2 regions of the Streptomyces sp. NPDC046335 genome follow, and region 2 is predicted to be linked to the other one. Evidence: riboswitches for the same ligand, from Rfam matches in the RefSeq annotation. Region 2 holds a riboswitch; the other holds the start of a gene.
What was found. Region 2 has a riboswitch for glycine ahead of gcvT (glycine cleavage system aminomethyltransferase GcvT). Riboswitches for the same ligand answer to the same signal wherever they lie in the genome.
Positions count from the first base shown of each region.

Region 1: linked by a shared signal. The riboswitch ahead of gcvP (aminomethyl-transferring glycine dehydrogenase) and the one ahead of gcvT (glycine cleavage system aminomethyltransferase GcvT) in region 2 are both predicted to bind glycine.

Region 1 is NZ_JBVJFF010000030.1:10,020-17,622, reverse strand. It holds gene ACZ6JY_RS40180 (substrate-binding and VWA domain-containing protein) at 1-361, shown strand, start outside; gene ACZ6JY_RS40175 (glutamate-cysteine ligase family protein) at 381-1,901, opposite strand; gene ACZ6JY_RS40170 (hypothetical protein) at 2,383-2,967, shown strand; gene ACZ6JY_RS40165 (DUF5999 family protein) at 3,282-3,488, shown strand; gene gcvP (aminomethyl-transferring glycine dehydrogenase) at 3,622-6,507, opposite strand; glycine riboswitch at 6,707-6,805, opposite strand; gene ACZ6JY_RS40155 (PRC-barrel domain-containing protein) at 6,957-7,334, shown strand; gene ACZ6JY_RS40150 (DNA polymerase IV) at 7,374-7,603, opposite strand, start outside.
Region 2 is NZ_JBVJFF010000011.1:274,310-281,912, reverse strand. It holds gene gcvH (glycine cleavage system protein GcvH) at 1-156, opposite strand, end outside; gene gcvT (glycine cleavage system aminomethyltransferase GcvT) at 257-1,381, opposite strand; glycine riboswitch at 1,417-1,529, opposite strand; glycine riboswitch at 1,530-1,649, opposite strand; gene ACZ6JY_RS27325 (AAA family ATPase) at 1,855-2,502, shown strand; gene ACZ6JY_RS27320 (enhanced serine sensitivity protein SseB) at 2,574-3,353, shown strand; gene ACZ6JY_RS27315 (enhanced serine sensitivity protein SseB C-terminal domain-containing protein) at 3,505-4,278, shown strand; gene ACZ6JY_RS27310 (ABC transporter permease) at 4,585-5,589, shown strand; gene ACZ6JY_RS27305 (ABC transporter substrate-binding protein) at 5,694-7,451, shown strand; gene ACZ6JY_RS27300 (ABC transporter permease) at 7,599-7,603, shown strand, end outside.

The DNA of each region.
Region 1 (7,603 bases), on a different contig from region 2:
GCTCCAGCCCGTGCCGGGCGGCGCCACCGGGCTGTACGACACCACGCTCGCCGCCTACAAGAAGGCCCGAGGTGCGTACGCCGACGGCATGTTCAACGCCCTGGTGATCCTCACCGACGGCGCCAACCAGGACCCGGGCAGCATCTCCCGCAGCTCCCTCATCGCACAGCTCGAAGAGCTCACCGACCCCGAGGAGCCGGTGCCGGTCATCGCGATAGCCGTGGGCCCCGACGCCGACAAGGAGGAGGTCCAGCAGATCGCCGCGGCCACCGGCGGCTCCGGCCACCAGGTCGACGACCCGGCGCAGATCCACGCCGTCATCCTCAAGGCCATCGTGGAGGCGAGCAGCCGCCGGCGCTGACAGCGGCTCCTCGGTGGGGTCAGCCCCGGGGCACCGCCGGTCCGTGGAGCCCCAGCGGCCAGGTGTGCACCGGATGCCCCTCGTGCATCAGTTCGCAGTACCGCTGGGTGGTCGCGGCGAGCGCCGCCTCCCTGGTGAGCCCGCTCTCCAGCGCGAGGTGGTACGTCTTCGCCTGCCAGGAGGCCCCGTTGACCCGCCGCCGGCAGCGCTCCTCGATCACCCCGAGGTACAGGTCCCGGTCGGCGGGCGCCACGCCCCACGCGTCGAGCCCGGCGGCGGCCAGCGGCAGCAGCTCCTCGCGTACGAGGTCCACGGCCGGCACCTCGACGGTGCCGCCCAGTCTGCCGCGCCGCGGCCAGCGCAGGCCGGCGTCGATGCCGTGCCGGCACGCGACGTCGAAGTTGTGCGCCGCGGCCTCGAACGGCAGCCGGGACCACACGGGCCTGGCCTCCTCGCAGAGCGCCCGTACGAGCCCGTAGTAGAAGGCGACGTTCGCGACGACGTCGGTGACGGTGGGGCCCGCGGGCAGCACGCGGTTCTCCACGCGCAGGTGCGGTACGCCGTCGGCGATGCCGTACACCGGCCGGTTCCAGCGGTAGACGGTGCCGTTGTGCAGGACGAGTTCGCCGAGCCGCGGCACCTCTCCCGCGTCGAGCACGGCCAGCGGGTCCTCGGCGTCCATCAGGGGCAGCAGCGCCGGGAAGTACCGCAGGTTCTCCTCGAAGAGTTCGAGCGGCCCGGTGATCCAGCGCTCCCCGAACCAGGTCCGCGGGCGCACGCCCTGGGCCTGGAGCTCCGGGGGCCTGGTGTCGGTGGACTGGAGGAACAGCGGCGGACGCGACTCGCGCCACACCTCGCGGCCGAAGAGGAACGGCGCGTTGGCTCCCACGGCCACCTGCGCGGCGGCGATGGCCTGCGCCGCGTTCCACACGTCGGCGAACCGGCCCGGCGTGACCTGGAGGTGCAACTGGATGGAGGTGCACGCCGCTTCGGGAGCGATCGACGCGGAGGTGCAGGTGAGCCGCTCCACCCCCTCGATGTCGAGGGCGAAGGGTTCACCGCGCGCGGCCACGATCTGTTCGTTGAGGAGGGCGTAGCGGTCGACGTCGGAGAGGTTGGCCGAGGTCAGGTCGGCGCTGTTCAGGGTCGGCAGAATACCGATCATGACAATACCGGCGTCGAGTTCGTTCGCTTTTCTGTGGGCGTAGTTGAGGCCGGTGCGCAGTTCTTCGGCGAGCTGGTCGAGAACGCGTCCGCCGAGCCGGTGCGGGGCAATATTCACTTCCAGGTTGAACATTCCGAGTTCGGTCTGGAAATCCCTGCTCGCGATGCGTTCCAAAACCTGCGCATTCAACATTCTCGGCAGTCCGTCGGGCCCGGCCAGATTCAGCTCGATCTCCAGCCCCATGAGATTCTGGGGCCGGTCGAACCGCTCCTCCTCCAGCAGCCGCTCGAGTCCCGCGAGGCACTTCTGGAGCTTACTCCGATAGCGGTCCCGATCGGACAGATCGAACGCGCCCGCCGCGACCTTGTCCCCCATCGCCTTGTCCCTTCTCGCGCGGGCAGCCGGGGGCCCGGCCGCTGTGTACGGGGGATGATGCCCAACCAATGTGATCCGTAACGCCCCGCGGGACGCGGCCGGCGAGTAGGCTCGGTGCCGCCGCGCACCGGCACATTCACGGGGCATGCGGCAGAGAGCAGATTCTTACCGGTGAGCTTGGTCAAAAACACCGACGCGAATCGGCCGACCGCTCCCGTCGGCAAATCTGAGGTCACGGGAGTGACACCCTTGCGGAATGTGGAGAAAAACCGCATTATGACGGCTCGATAAGTCCTTGCCGGAAATATCGATCATGGTTAGATGAAACAACGGCCGAACACGCATCGTATAAACTCCGCTTTCGAGGCAGAGTTCTGGCGCCCCGGTCCCCCCGGCCCCGCCCCTCTGGCCCGAAGCTGACAGCGCCGTCACGCACCCGCCCCGCTCCACCGTGCCTGTCGAATGAGAGAGGCGACCCACCATGCCGCTGCATGTTCCTCCAGCCCCCGCGCCCGCCCTGCGCAGCGTCCTCGCGGCACTCGGTTCCCCCACTGCCGTACGCGAGGCGCGCACACCGACCCTGCGTGCGGCCCAAGGCCCGTTGAGCCCGGAACTCCCGCTGCCCGTCCACGTCCTGGACCGCATCACCCCCGGCGGCACGTCGCCCACGCGCCTCGCCGGCTGGCGCTTCCTGATCCGCGGCGGTGAGCGGGCCCTCGCCGCGGCCGACACGATGCTCACGCCGGACGGCTGGGCCTTCTCGCACTTCTTCGAGGGCCCCTACATCGCCTCCACGGAACGGGCCCTGCGGCACGCCGAGGCCATGCCGATGCCCTGCCAGCCCCGGCTGCTCTCCGTGCCCGAGCTGTACATGCTGACGCTCTGGCTGCACCGCGACTGCACGGACGACGGCGCCGAGGGCCCGCTCGCCGCCACCGATCTGCTGGTGCCCCTCGCGCCCGCGCCGCCCGGCATCGCGGCCCACCGTCCGCACCGCGTCGCCGAGTTGCTCCAGGTCCTCACCCTGCGGCTGTCCCCCAGCCCTCTGCTGAGGTCGCCCGTCTGACGAACGCCGGGCCCCTCGCGTCCCTTCGTGCCCCGCTGCCCCCGGCCGCGGGGCACGACGCTGTTCCCACCCAAGTGGACTAGCCCGGTCGGGCCACCCCGAACCACCCGAAGAGGCAGTGGAGTTGGACTGAACCGTTCGGCCGGGTGATACGTCATTAAGCAGTAGGAACCGCTGCTGCAAAATCCCTGCGGATTGACGCCCGTAGGGCAACACTGGGACCGGACCGACTACAACGGGGGGCGGTCATGAGCACCGCGACAAGCCGCAGGACAGACGCCACAGCCATCACACCGCAGCGAAAGAACCCTTCCATGTGCCAGCACCAACCACCGTGCCCGACAGCCGACTCCGCCGACCGGGAGGCCGCGCTCCTCGCGGCGAGCCACCCGGAACAGGGCTGGAGCCTGCTGTGCAACGGCGTCCTGCTCTTCGAGGACACCGGTGAGCTGCTGCCGGACGGCCAGATCATCGCCCCGCACCGACCGCTGGGCACCGACCAGATCATGACGGCCGCCTGATCGCCGCCGGCACAGCCGCACGGACAGGCATCCCACGCGATCCACGTGATCGCGGCAGACAGCCGAGGGGCCGGCCCGGAGAACACTCTCCGGACCGGCCCCGACGCATGCCCGTGGCGCACGGGCACCGGCATCAGTCCTCGTACGCGTCCAGCGGCGGGCAGGAGCAGACGAGGTTCCGGTCGCCGTACGCCTGGTCGATGCGGCGCACCGGCGGCCAGTACTTGTCCGAGGGGGCGACTCCGGCGGGGAAGACGGCCTCCTCGCGGCTGTAGCCGTGCTCCCACTCACCGCTCAGCGCGGCGGCGGTGTGCGGGGCGTTGCGCAGCGGATTGTCGTCGGCGGCCCACTCGCCGGAGCCGACCTTCTCGATCTCCCGGCGGATGGCGATCATCGCCTCGCAGAACCGGTCGATCTCGTTCAGGTCCTCGCTCTCCGTCGGCTCGATCATCAGCGTCCCCGCCACCGGGAACGACATGGTCGGCGCGTGGAAGCCGTAGTCGATGAGCCGCTTGGCGATGTCGTCGACGCTGACGCCGGTCGCCTTGCTGAGCGGCCGCAGGTCGACGATGCACTCGTGCGCGACGAGACCGGCGGGGCCGGTGTAGAGCACGGGGTAGTGCGGCTCCAGGCGCTTGGCGATGTAGTTGGCGGAGAGCACCGCGACCTGGGAGGCGCGCTTGAGGCCCTCGCCGCCCATGAGGCGCACGTACGACCAGGAGATCGGCAGGATTCCGGCGGAACCCCACGGCGCCGCGGAGATCGGTCCCACGCCGGTCTCGGGACCGGCGGCGGGCTGCAGCGGGTGGTTCGGGAGGTAGGGCGCGAGGTGCTCGCGGACGCCGACCGGGCCGACGCCGGGGCCGCCGCCGCCGTGCGGGATACAGAAGGTCTTGTGCAGGTTCAGGTGCGAGACGTCGCCGCCGAAGTGGCCCGGCTTGGCGAGACCCACCAGCGCGTTGAGGTTGGCCCCGTCCACGTACACCTGGCCGCCGGCCTCGTGCACCTCCGCGCAGATGTCGGCGACGTGCTCCTCGAAGACGCCGTGCGTCGAGGGGTAGGTGATCATCAGCACGGACAGCTCGTCGCGGTGCTTCTCGATCTTGGCCCGCAGGTCCTCGACGTCGACCTCGCCGTCGTCGGCGGTCTTGACGACCACGACCTTCATGCCCGCCATGACGGCGCTCGCCGCGTTCGTCCCGTGCGCGGAGGAGGGGATGAGGCAGACGGTGCGCTGCTCGTCGCCGTTGGCCCGGTGGTACCCGCGTACGGCGAGCAGTCCGGCCAGCTCGCCCTGCGATCCGGCGTTGGGCTGGAGGGAGACCTTGTCGTACCCGGTGACCTCGGCGAGCCTCTCCTCCAGCTCACGGATGAGGGTGAGGTAGCCCTGCGCCTGCTCGGCGGGCGCGAAGGGGTGCAGCTGCCCGAACTCGGGCCAGGTGACCGGCTCCATCTCGGTGGTCGCGTTGAGCTTCATGGTGCAGGAGCCCAGCGGGATCATGCCTCGGTCGAGCGCGTAGTCGCGGTCGGCGAGCCTGCGCAGGTAGCGCAGCATGGAGGTCTCGGAGCGGTACTGGTGGAAGACCGGGTGCGCGAGGTAGTCGTCGCTGCGCAGCAGGCCCTCGGGCAGCGTGTCGGCGGCGGTGGCGTCGAGCGCGTCCACGTCGGCGTCGACGCGGAAGGCGCCCCAGACCGCGCTGAGCTGCCGGCGCGTGGTCGTCTCGTCGCAGGCCAGGGAGACGTGGTCGGCGTCGACGAGGTGGATGTTGGCGCCGGCCTCGCGGGCGGCGGCGACCAGTTCCGCGGCCTTGCCGGGCGCCCGCACCGTGATGGTGTCGAAGTAGGCGCCGTGGACGACCTCGTAACCGCCGCCGGTGAGGCCGGCGGCGAGCAGCGTGGCATACCGGTGGGTGCGGCGCGCGATGGACTTCAGGCCCTCGGGCCCGTGGTACACCGCGTACATCCCGGCCATGACGGCGAGCAGCACCTGGGCGGTACAGATGTTGCTGGTGGCCTTCTCGCGGCGGATGTGCTGCTCACGGGTCTGGAGCGCGAGCCGGTAGGCCTTGTTGCCGTCGACGTCGACCGAGACGCCCACCAGGCGCCCCGGCAGGCTGCGCGCGAAGTTCTCGCGCACCGCCATGTAACCGGCGTGCGGACCGCCGAAGCCCATGGGGACGCCGAAGCGCTGGGTCGTGCCGACGGCGATGTCGGCGCCAAGATCGCCGGGCGAGGTGAGCAGCGTCAGGGCGAGCAGGTCGGCGGCGACGGTGACGACCGCGCCGAGCTCGTGCGCCCGGTCGATCAGCGGCTTGATGTCGCGGACGGCACCGGAGGCGCCCGGGTACTGCACCAGCAGGCCCACGATGCCGCGCTCGGCGACCTCGGCCGGGATGCCGTCGCTCAGGTCGGCGACGACGATCTCGACGCCGGCCGGCTCGGCGCGCGTCTGGATGACGGCGATGGTCTGCGGCAGCGCGTCCGCGTCGACCACGTACACGCCGTTCTTGACCTTGCCCATGCGCCGCGAGAGGGCCATGGCCTCGGCGGCGGCGGTGCCCTCGTCGAGGAGGGAGGCGCCGGAGGTGGGCAGGCCGGTCAGCTCGGCGACCATGGTCTGGAAGTTCAGCAGCGCCTCCAGGCGCCCCTGCGAGATCTCGGGCTGGTACGGCGTGTAGGCGGTGTACCAGGCGGGGTTCTCCATCACGTTCCGCAGGATCACCGGCGGCGTGAACGTCCCGTAGTACCCGAGGCCGATCATGGAGTCCAGGACCTGGTTGCGGTCCGCGAGCGAACGCAGTTCGGCGAGGACCTCGGCCTCGCTGCGGGCGCCGGGCAGGTCGAGCGCCTCGGCGTTCTTGATCACATCCGGCACCGCGGCGGCCGTGAGGTCGTCCAGCGAGCCGTACCCGACCTGGGCGAGCATCTTGGCCTGTGCCGCGGCGTCGGGCCCTATGTGCCGCTGCTCGAAGGGGATGCCCTGCTCCAGTGCGGCGAGCGGGATATGGGTGGCAGTCATTGCGGAGGCCTCCTGGTCTGCACGACCTACGAGGGGTACCTCGACGCGGGTACCCGGACGGCCTCCCCCTCTGTCATCTCAACCTGAGAGCTTCACCGGCGACACCCTCGACCTGCGAAGACGCCGACCGGCTTTCACCGTCGGTGAGGGAGGGTCCCGGGCGTGCCCGCCCGACGCCCGCCCTGCTTTCCAGAGTGACCTCGTCCGTGCGGTACGGGTGCCTGAGAGATTCCGGGGAGGATTTGCTCCTTCGGCGCCTCCGGACTTGCGGTCCGGAGAGCTCTCCCGCACGGGATCAGCAGCCGTCGCCAGCCTACCAGCGAGGACCATGGCCGATCCCTCGAGTGGCCGCCTGCCTCGAAGTGCTCTTTCGTAGTGAGTACGAACGAACAATGATGAGTTGTCCCCATATCCCGGTGTCCGTCACCCCGCGACCAGCTGGAGGGCCCGTGCGAACCGACATCGATCCGCGCAACCTGATCGGCCGCAAGGCGTTCGACCGGAACGGGGCGAAAATCGGCACGATCGACGAAATCTACCTCGACGACGCCACCGGCGCCCCGGAGTGGGCGGCGATACGCACCGGCCTGTTCAGCCGCGACGCCTTCGTCCCGCTGGAGCCGAGCGAGCTCGTCGGCGACGGCACCCTCCGCATCCCCTTCGACCGCGCCCTGATCAAGGACGCCCCCGACTTCGGCGTCGGCCGCCACCTCTCCCCGGCGCAGGAGGTCCAGCTCTACCACCACTACGGCCTGGACACGACAGCTCCGCTCGCTCCGCCTCCGGACCGCGATTTCGGCCAGGTGGCAGACCAGGACCCAGCCTGACCGCCTCCCCCGGCAAGCCCGCCGGCCGGCCTTCGGTCGTCACCCCTCATCCACCAGCGGCCCCCCGTCCACCAGCGGCAGCGGCTCCGCCGGCTCCAGTTTCGGGTCGTCCGTCCTGAACGTGCGCACGCGGCCCGGCTCCGACTGCGGCGTCTCGAAGCGCACCGTCACCCGGCCGAGGCCACTGCCCTGCACCCAGCCGTGTCCGTACTCGGCGTGCCGCACATCGTGACCGGCCGTCCAGCGGCGCTCCACCGGCGGCTCAGGCG
Region 2 (7,603 bases):
GGTCACCGTGTCGCCGACCTCCGGAAGCTGCACGAAGACGACGTCACCGAGCGCGTTGGCCGCGTGCTCCGTGATGCCGATGGTCGACACGCCCTCCTCGGCGGCCGACAGCCACTCGTGCTCCTTGCTGTAACGCAGCTGCTGGGGGTTGCTCATGTCCTGAATTCTCCTGTACGCGGGTGGGTGCTGCGGAACGGGGACGGTGTGCGTGGGGTCACTCACGGCGCTACGGAGCCGTGGCCCCGCGCACCGAGTGTCACTTCTGGCGCTTGTAGAACGGCAGCGCCACGACCTCGTACGGCTCGTGGGTGCCGCGGATGTCCACGCCCACACCCCGCGTCCCGGGGGCGGCGTGCTCGGCGTCGACGTAGGCCATGGCGATCGGCTTGCCCAGCGTCGGCGACGGGGCGCCGGAGGTGACCTCGCCGATGACCTTGCCGTCGGCGACCACGGGGAAGCCCGCGCGCGGCACCCGGCGGCCCTCGGCGACCAGACCGACCAGCTTGCGCGGCGGGGCGGTCTCGGCGCGCTCGGCGGCGGCCGCGAGGGCGGCGCGGCCCAGGAAGTTCTCCGACTGCGAGGTCTTCTCGAACTTCACGACCCGGCCGAGCCCGGCGTCGAACGGCGTGAGACCGGCGGTCAGCTCGTGCCCGTACAGCGGCATGCCCGCCTCAAGGCGCAGGGTGTCGCGGCAGGAGAGGCCCGCGGGCACCATGCCGACGGGCGTGCCCGCCTCCATCAGCGCGCCCCACAGCTTCTCCGCGTCACCGGGAGCGACGAAGAGCTCGAAGCCGTCCTCGCCGGTGTAACCCGTACGGGCGATCAGCGCCGGGACACCCGCGACGGTGCCGGGCAGGCCCGCGTAGTACTTCAGGTTGTCCAGGTCCGCGTCGGTGAGTGACTTCAGGATGCCGGGGGACTCGGGGCCCTGGACGGCGAGCAGCGCGTACGCGTCGTGGTCGTCGCGGACCTCCGCGTCGAATCCGGCCACCCGGCCGGACAGCTCGTCGAGGACGGTCCCGGCGTTGGAGGCGTTGGCGACGACCATGTACTCGGTCTCGCCGAGGCGGTAGACGATCAGGTCGTCCAGGATGCCGCCGTCCTCGGCGACGATCATCGTGTAGCGGGCGCGGCCGACACCGACGGAGCCGATGTTGCCGACCAGCGAGAAGTTCAGGAAGTCGACGGCCTCGGGGCCGGTGACCGTGATCTCGCCCATGTGGGAGAGGTCGAAGAGGCCGGCCTTGGTGCGGACGGCGTTGTGCTCGTCGCGCTCGCTGGCGTACCGCAGCGGCATGTCCCAGCCCGCGAAGTCGGTCATGGTCGCGCCGAGCGCTCGATGCACGGCATCGAGGGCGGTGAGACGGGGGGCAGTGCTCATGAAGGGAACTCCCAGGGCATGACGGGCGAGGTCGATCCTCCCCATCTGTCATCGGAACCTGAGAGGTTCGCCGCGAGCGCCCCGACTGAGGGACGTCCGGCTTGCACCTTGGGTGGGACCGTGGAGACGGTCCGCTTTTCAGATGTGCCTCGCCCGCGCGGTACGGGGCCTGAGAGATTCAAGGGAGGGACTTGCTCCTTCGGCGCCCCAGAACGTCATACGCACAACGTCGTACGACGGCTGCTGGGAACTCTCCCGCGCGGATTCAAACGGCCGGTATGGAGTTGCGGGCACATCATTGCACGCGACTCCCGCGAGGGGGACCCGTGGCCCTGGACGCCCCCTTTTCGGGGCACCTCGGACCTGGGCGCCCTTGTGCCGCATTACCTTCTCTTTACACTTGCCGGGGAAAGCAGTACGTGACAGCTACGGGGAGGCCGATCACGGTGCGCAGCAGGATCAGTGGCTATGCCATGACCACGGGGGTGGCACTGCCGGGGCAGGCCGCCGCCCCGCCGCGGGAGAGCTGCGTACCGCTGCTTCCGGTGGCCGTCGTCCGGGACCTGCGGCAGCGGGCGGGACACAGCCCGCACCGCCTCACCTTCGACGAGGGCGACCTGGTCGTCGTCTCCGGGCTGCCCGGTGGCGGAAAGTCGACGCTGATGCGGCAGGCCGTCACCGGCCCGCGCGTCGACTCCCAGGACACCCGCGACCGCTGGGCGGCGCGGATGCCGCGCCACCTCCCGTACGCGGTGTACCGCCCCCTCGTCCGCCTCGCGCACTACGCGGGACTGCGCCGCACCCTGCGCTCGGGGGTCAGCGTCGTCGTGCACGACTGCGGTACCCAGACCTGGGTGCGCCGCTGGCTGGCCCGCGAGGCGGCGCGGCGCGGCAGGACGCTGCACCTGCTCCTCCTCGACGTGCCCGCGGACACCGCGCTGGAGGGCCAGCGCGAGCGGGGGCGCGGCGTCTCGCGGTACGCGTTCGCGCGGCACCGCAGGACGATCGGCCGCCTGGTCGGCGACGCCGAGCGGGGCGAGCTGCCGCGCGGCTGCGGCTCCGCGGTGCTCATGGACCGCGCGGCGGCACGGGTGCTGCGGGGGATCGCCTTCGACCGCTGAGGACCACGGCGGCTCCCGGCGGCGTTAGGGTCGAGCCGCAGGCAGAGCGGTCGCGAGCAGGGGTTGGACTGATGGATTTTCCGGCGCAGGCACAGGCACACCCGTACGTCGGATGGCCGGGCAACGAACTGGAGGAGGTCCTCGCGGCCTCCCTCGGCGCCCCGGCGTCGGCGGGCGGCCGCATCATCGAGGTGCTCGGCCGCAGCCAGGTGTGGATCCCGCTGCCGAGCGGCGGCGGCCCCGACAGCGGCACCCTCGACCTGCCGACCCTGGAGATCGAGGGCCAGGCGTACGTCCCCGTCTTCACCTCCGAGCAGCAGTTCCGCCAGGCCCTGGGCGGCGCGGCCGACCGCATGGGGTGCACGGTGGCACCCGCGGTGGAGTTCGCCCGCGGCCTGCCGCCGCAGCTCGGCATCGCGCTGAACCCGGACGGCACCGTCGGCGTTCCCCTGCCGCCCCCGGCCGTCGCCGAGCTCTGCCGGGCGGGGCGCACCCCGCTCGACGGGCCCACCAGCGGCGGCCGGGTCCGCCTGTACGAGCCGGACTGGCAGGAGGACCCGGTGGACTTCCTGGCCGCCGCCGCGCGGGAGTTCGAGGCGACGGGGGTCGTGCTCACCGCCCGCCGCTGCCTGGCCGCCATCGAGACCGATGAGCCCACCCTCTTCGTCGGCGTCGAGCTGACCACCTTCGAGGGCAACGCCCGGGAGCTGCCGATGGAGGCCCTCGGCCGCGCCCTCGGGCAGGTTCCGGTGGCCTGGCCGGTGAACCTCGTCCTGCTCGACGTGGCACAGGACCCGGTGGGCGACTGGCTGCGCGCCAAGGTGCGGCCGTTCCACCTCCACGCGGGCTGAACGCATATCAGTACGCGCCGGGCCCGGGGCCGCGTACGTCAAGTCCGCGCCGGGATCGACGCTTAAGCTGGTTGCATGACCCCGCCGGGGCACACCGGCGTCTTCGGGGTCGATCGGGTCCACCAGGTTCATCGTGAAGGGGCGGTTACGGGTGAGTGCGTCGGGCACGGCCGCGACAGGGCAGGTCGAGCAGATGCTGCGCCAGGTGACGCCGGGGCGTTACGACGCGTACGAGGCACTGCTGCGCGCGCTCGCCGCCGACCAGGTCTGGATGCTGCTCTGGCACGGCCAGGCGGGATCGCCCGACGCCCAGTACGGGAACATGGAGGTCGAGGGCCTCGGCTACGCGCCCTGTGTGACCTCCGCCCAGGAGCTGTCCGCCAGTGGCTGGAACCGTGGTCATGAAGTGGTGCGCGGCATCGACGTCGCCCGCACCCTCTACCCCGACCTCTACGGCCTCTGGCTCAACCCGCACGCGCCCGGCGGCGGCGTCGGCATCCCGTGGCTGGATCTGCGCCGCATCGCCTGTGGCCTGGACCTCCTGCCCGCCGGGCCGCTCAGGCTGACCGAGCCGGCCATCGAGATCCCTCAGTTCTACGCCCTGCTGACGCAGAACGCGCACCGCACGTCCGCCGTGCGCTCGCTGCGCCGCGCCTGGGTGCAGCCCGCCCTCGGGGCGCCGTATCTGGCCATCGGCCTCGATGTGTACGACACGTCGCCGCCGTCGGTCGACGCGGTGCGGGCGATGATGCAGCAGTCCATCGCCGCCGTCCCCGACGGGCTCCCCGTGTCGACCGTCGCGATGTCCGACGACTACGACCCGGTGGCGATGTGGCTGCGAGCCAGCACCAGGCCGTTCTACGACCGCGAGGCCCAGGCCGCGCCGGCGCCCGCGGGCGGTTACGGCTACCCGGCGCAGTACTGACCGGTACTGAACAGCGCGAACGGAGACGATGTCCGTTCTGATGTGACAGGGGCCCTATGGTCTACCGTGGCGCTTTGTGACCCAACTGCCCCGTGTTCGCACCCCGTTCACACGCGTCCGCATAACGGAACACCTCGAACAGCATCACGGTTGCGCATCCATTCACCTTCAAGACTGGTAACAGATCGCGACGTGGATGAAGACTCCCGCTCCAGGGGCCTTCGCCCCTGTGTACGACGGACGATCACGTCGCTACAGCGGCAAGTGCGGGCCGGTCACCACCGGTTGAGAGGGGTCCCTGCCACGATGACGGCACCATTGCATGACACACCTGCGGACGCGGACCCGACCGAGGACGTCGCTCCCGCAGTTGGTGCAGGGGTGAAGAAGGTCGAGGGACGGTCCCTCAAGCAGATCGCCTGGAACCGCCTGAAGCGGGACAAGGTCGCCCTCGCGGGCGGCATCACCGTGGTTCTCCTGGTCCTGGTCGCGGTCTTCGCGCCGCTGATCGTGAGCCTGCTCGGCCACCCGCCCAACGACTTCCACCAGGACGAGCTCGATGAGCTGACCAACCTGCCCAAGGGCGCGCTCGGCGGTGTGAGCGGCGACTTCCTCTTCGGGGTCGAGCCCAACAAGGGCCGCGACGTCTTCAGCCGCATCGTCTACGGCGCCCGGATCTCGCTCCTCGTGGCGTTCCTCGCGGCCATCGTCGCCGTGGCGCTCGGCACCCTCTTCGGGATCATCGCCGGTTACTTCGGCGGCTGGGTCGACGCCCTGATCAGCCGTGTGATGGACGTGCTGCTCTCGTTCCCGCAGCTGCTCTTCATCATCTCCCTGGTCTCCGTGCTCCCCGACGACCTGCTGGGCCTGACCGGCACCAGCGTGCGCGTCGCGATCCTCGTCCTGGTCATCGGCTTCTTCGGCTGGCCGTACGTCGGACGCATCGTCAGGGGCCAGACTCTTTCGCTGCGTGAGCGCGAGTACGTCGAGGCGGCCCGCAGCCTCGGCGGCGGCAAGCGCCACATCCTCTTCCGCGAGCTGCTGCCCAACCTGGTCGCGCCGATCACCGTCTACGCGACGCTGATGATCCCGACCAACATCCTCACGGAGGCGGCCCTGAGCTTCCTCGGCGCCGGTGTGAAGCCGCCGACGGCCTCCTGGGGCGGCATGCTGCGCGACGCGCTCGAAACCTACGAGCACGACCCGATGTTCATGGTCTTCCCCGGTGTGACGATCTTCATCACCGTCCTGGCCTTCAACCTCTTCGGCGACGGGCTGCGTGACGCGCTCGACCCGAAGGGGACGCGTTAGAAGTCCTCGACCGACTCGCCCCTGCCGCATGTCAGGTGGCTCTACCCCCATGGTTCTCAGGCAGCAGACGGCCAGGGACCGCGAATCTCGGAGGTTACGAGAAAATGCCCACAGTTTCCTCGAAACGTCGGCTCACCGCTGGTGCGGCCCTCGTGGTCGCGGCGCTGGTGACCACCACGGCGTGCGGCGGCGGTGACGGTGACGGAGACGGTGACTCGAAGGGTGCCGGCTACAACGCCGCGCTGAACAAGGTCGCCAATCCCTCGAAGAAGACGGGGGGCACGCTGAAGATGGTCGGCAAGCAGGACCTCGACTCGGCCGACCCCCAGCGTGCCTACTACGGCATGTCGTGGGACTTCATGCGCTTCTACACCCGCCAGCTCATCACGTACGACACCAAGCCGGGCAAGGCGGGCACCAAGCTGGTCCCCGACCTCGCCACCTCCACGGCGAAGATCTCGGACGACGGCAAGACCTACACGTACAAGCTGCGTGACGGTCTGACCTGGGAGGACGGCTCGAAGCTGACCTCCAAGGACATCAAGTACGGCATCGAGCGCGCCTGGGCGACGGACACCATCACCGGTGGCCCCGGCTACATCAGGCAGACGCTCGACCCCAAGGGCAAGTACAAGGGCCCGTACAAGGACAAGGGCGAGCTCGACGCGATCGAGACGCCCGACGACCAGACCATCATCTTCAAGCTGCCCAAGCGCAACGGTGACTTCGAGCAGTTCCTGGCCATGCCCACCGGTTCGCCGGTGAAGGAGGCCAAGGACACCAAGGCGAAGTACACCCAGCGGCCGTTCTCCTCGGGCCCGTACAAGTTCCAGTCGTACAAGGCCGGCAAGAAGATCGTCCTCGTCCGCAACGACAAGTGGAAGAAGTCCTCGGACCCGATCCGCGCGGCGCTGCCCGACAAGATCGACGTGACGATCTCCGCCAACCTGGAGGAGAACGACAAGAAGTTGATGGAGGGCGACTACGACCTCGACATGAACGGCACGGGCATGACCCAGTCCGGCCGTGTCACGGCCGTGCAGGAACACCGTGACAGCGTCGACAACATGCACACGTCCTTCGTGCGCTACGTCGCCCTGATCCACACGGCGGAGCCCTTCGACGACGCCCACTGCCGCAAGGCCGTCTTCTACGCCACCGACTTCGCGAGCCTCCAGCAGACCCGCGGCGGCAAGGTCGCGGCCGGTGACATCGCCAACAGCACCTTCCCGAAGGCGATCCCGGGCTACAGCGAGTACGACCCGTACGGGGTCCTGGAGCGCAAGGGCAAGCCGGACCTGGCCAAGGCCAAGGACGAGCTGAAGAAGTGCGGCAAGCCGGGCGGCTTCTCCACCAAGCTGACCGCCCGCAACAACAACCCGGGTGAGGTCGACACGGCCGAGGCGCTCCAGGAGCAGCTCAAGAAGGCCGGCATCAACGTCGAGGTCGACGCCCTCGACGGCGCCGACACCGCCAGCATCACCGGCTCGCCCTCCGTCGTGAAGAAGCGCGGCTACGGCATGACGATGAGCGGCTGGGGCCCGGACTTCCCGTCCGGCCAGGGTTACGCGCAGCCGCTGTTCGACAGCCGCTTCCTGAACCCGACCGGTAACTACAACGAGTCGCAGATCAAGGACAAGAAGGTCGACGGCCTCTTCGACAAGGCGATCGCGGAGACCGACCCGGCCAAGGCCGGCGAGATCTACAAGGAGCTCGACAAGAAGATCCTCGACAACGCCGACTGGATGCCCTTCCTCTACGAGAAGAACATCACCTGGCGCGGACCGCGGCTGACCAACGCCTACATGTCCGACGGCTACAACGGCCGTTACGACTACGTCTCCCTCGGCGTCGTGAAGTAACAGCTCCCGCAGCACCCGTAGTTGGCAGTACCCGTAGTTGAACGAACACCGCCGCCGAATCCCGCCAGTCCGAAGGGCAGGTGATGGCCCCGGGCGGTGGCCGGGACTCCTCACAAGGGGGTCCCGGCCACCGCCGGGCCGCGCACAGTGCT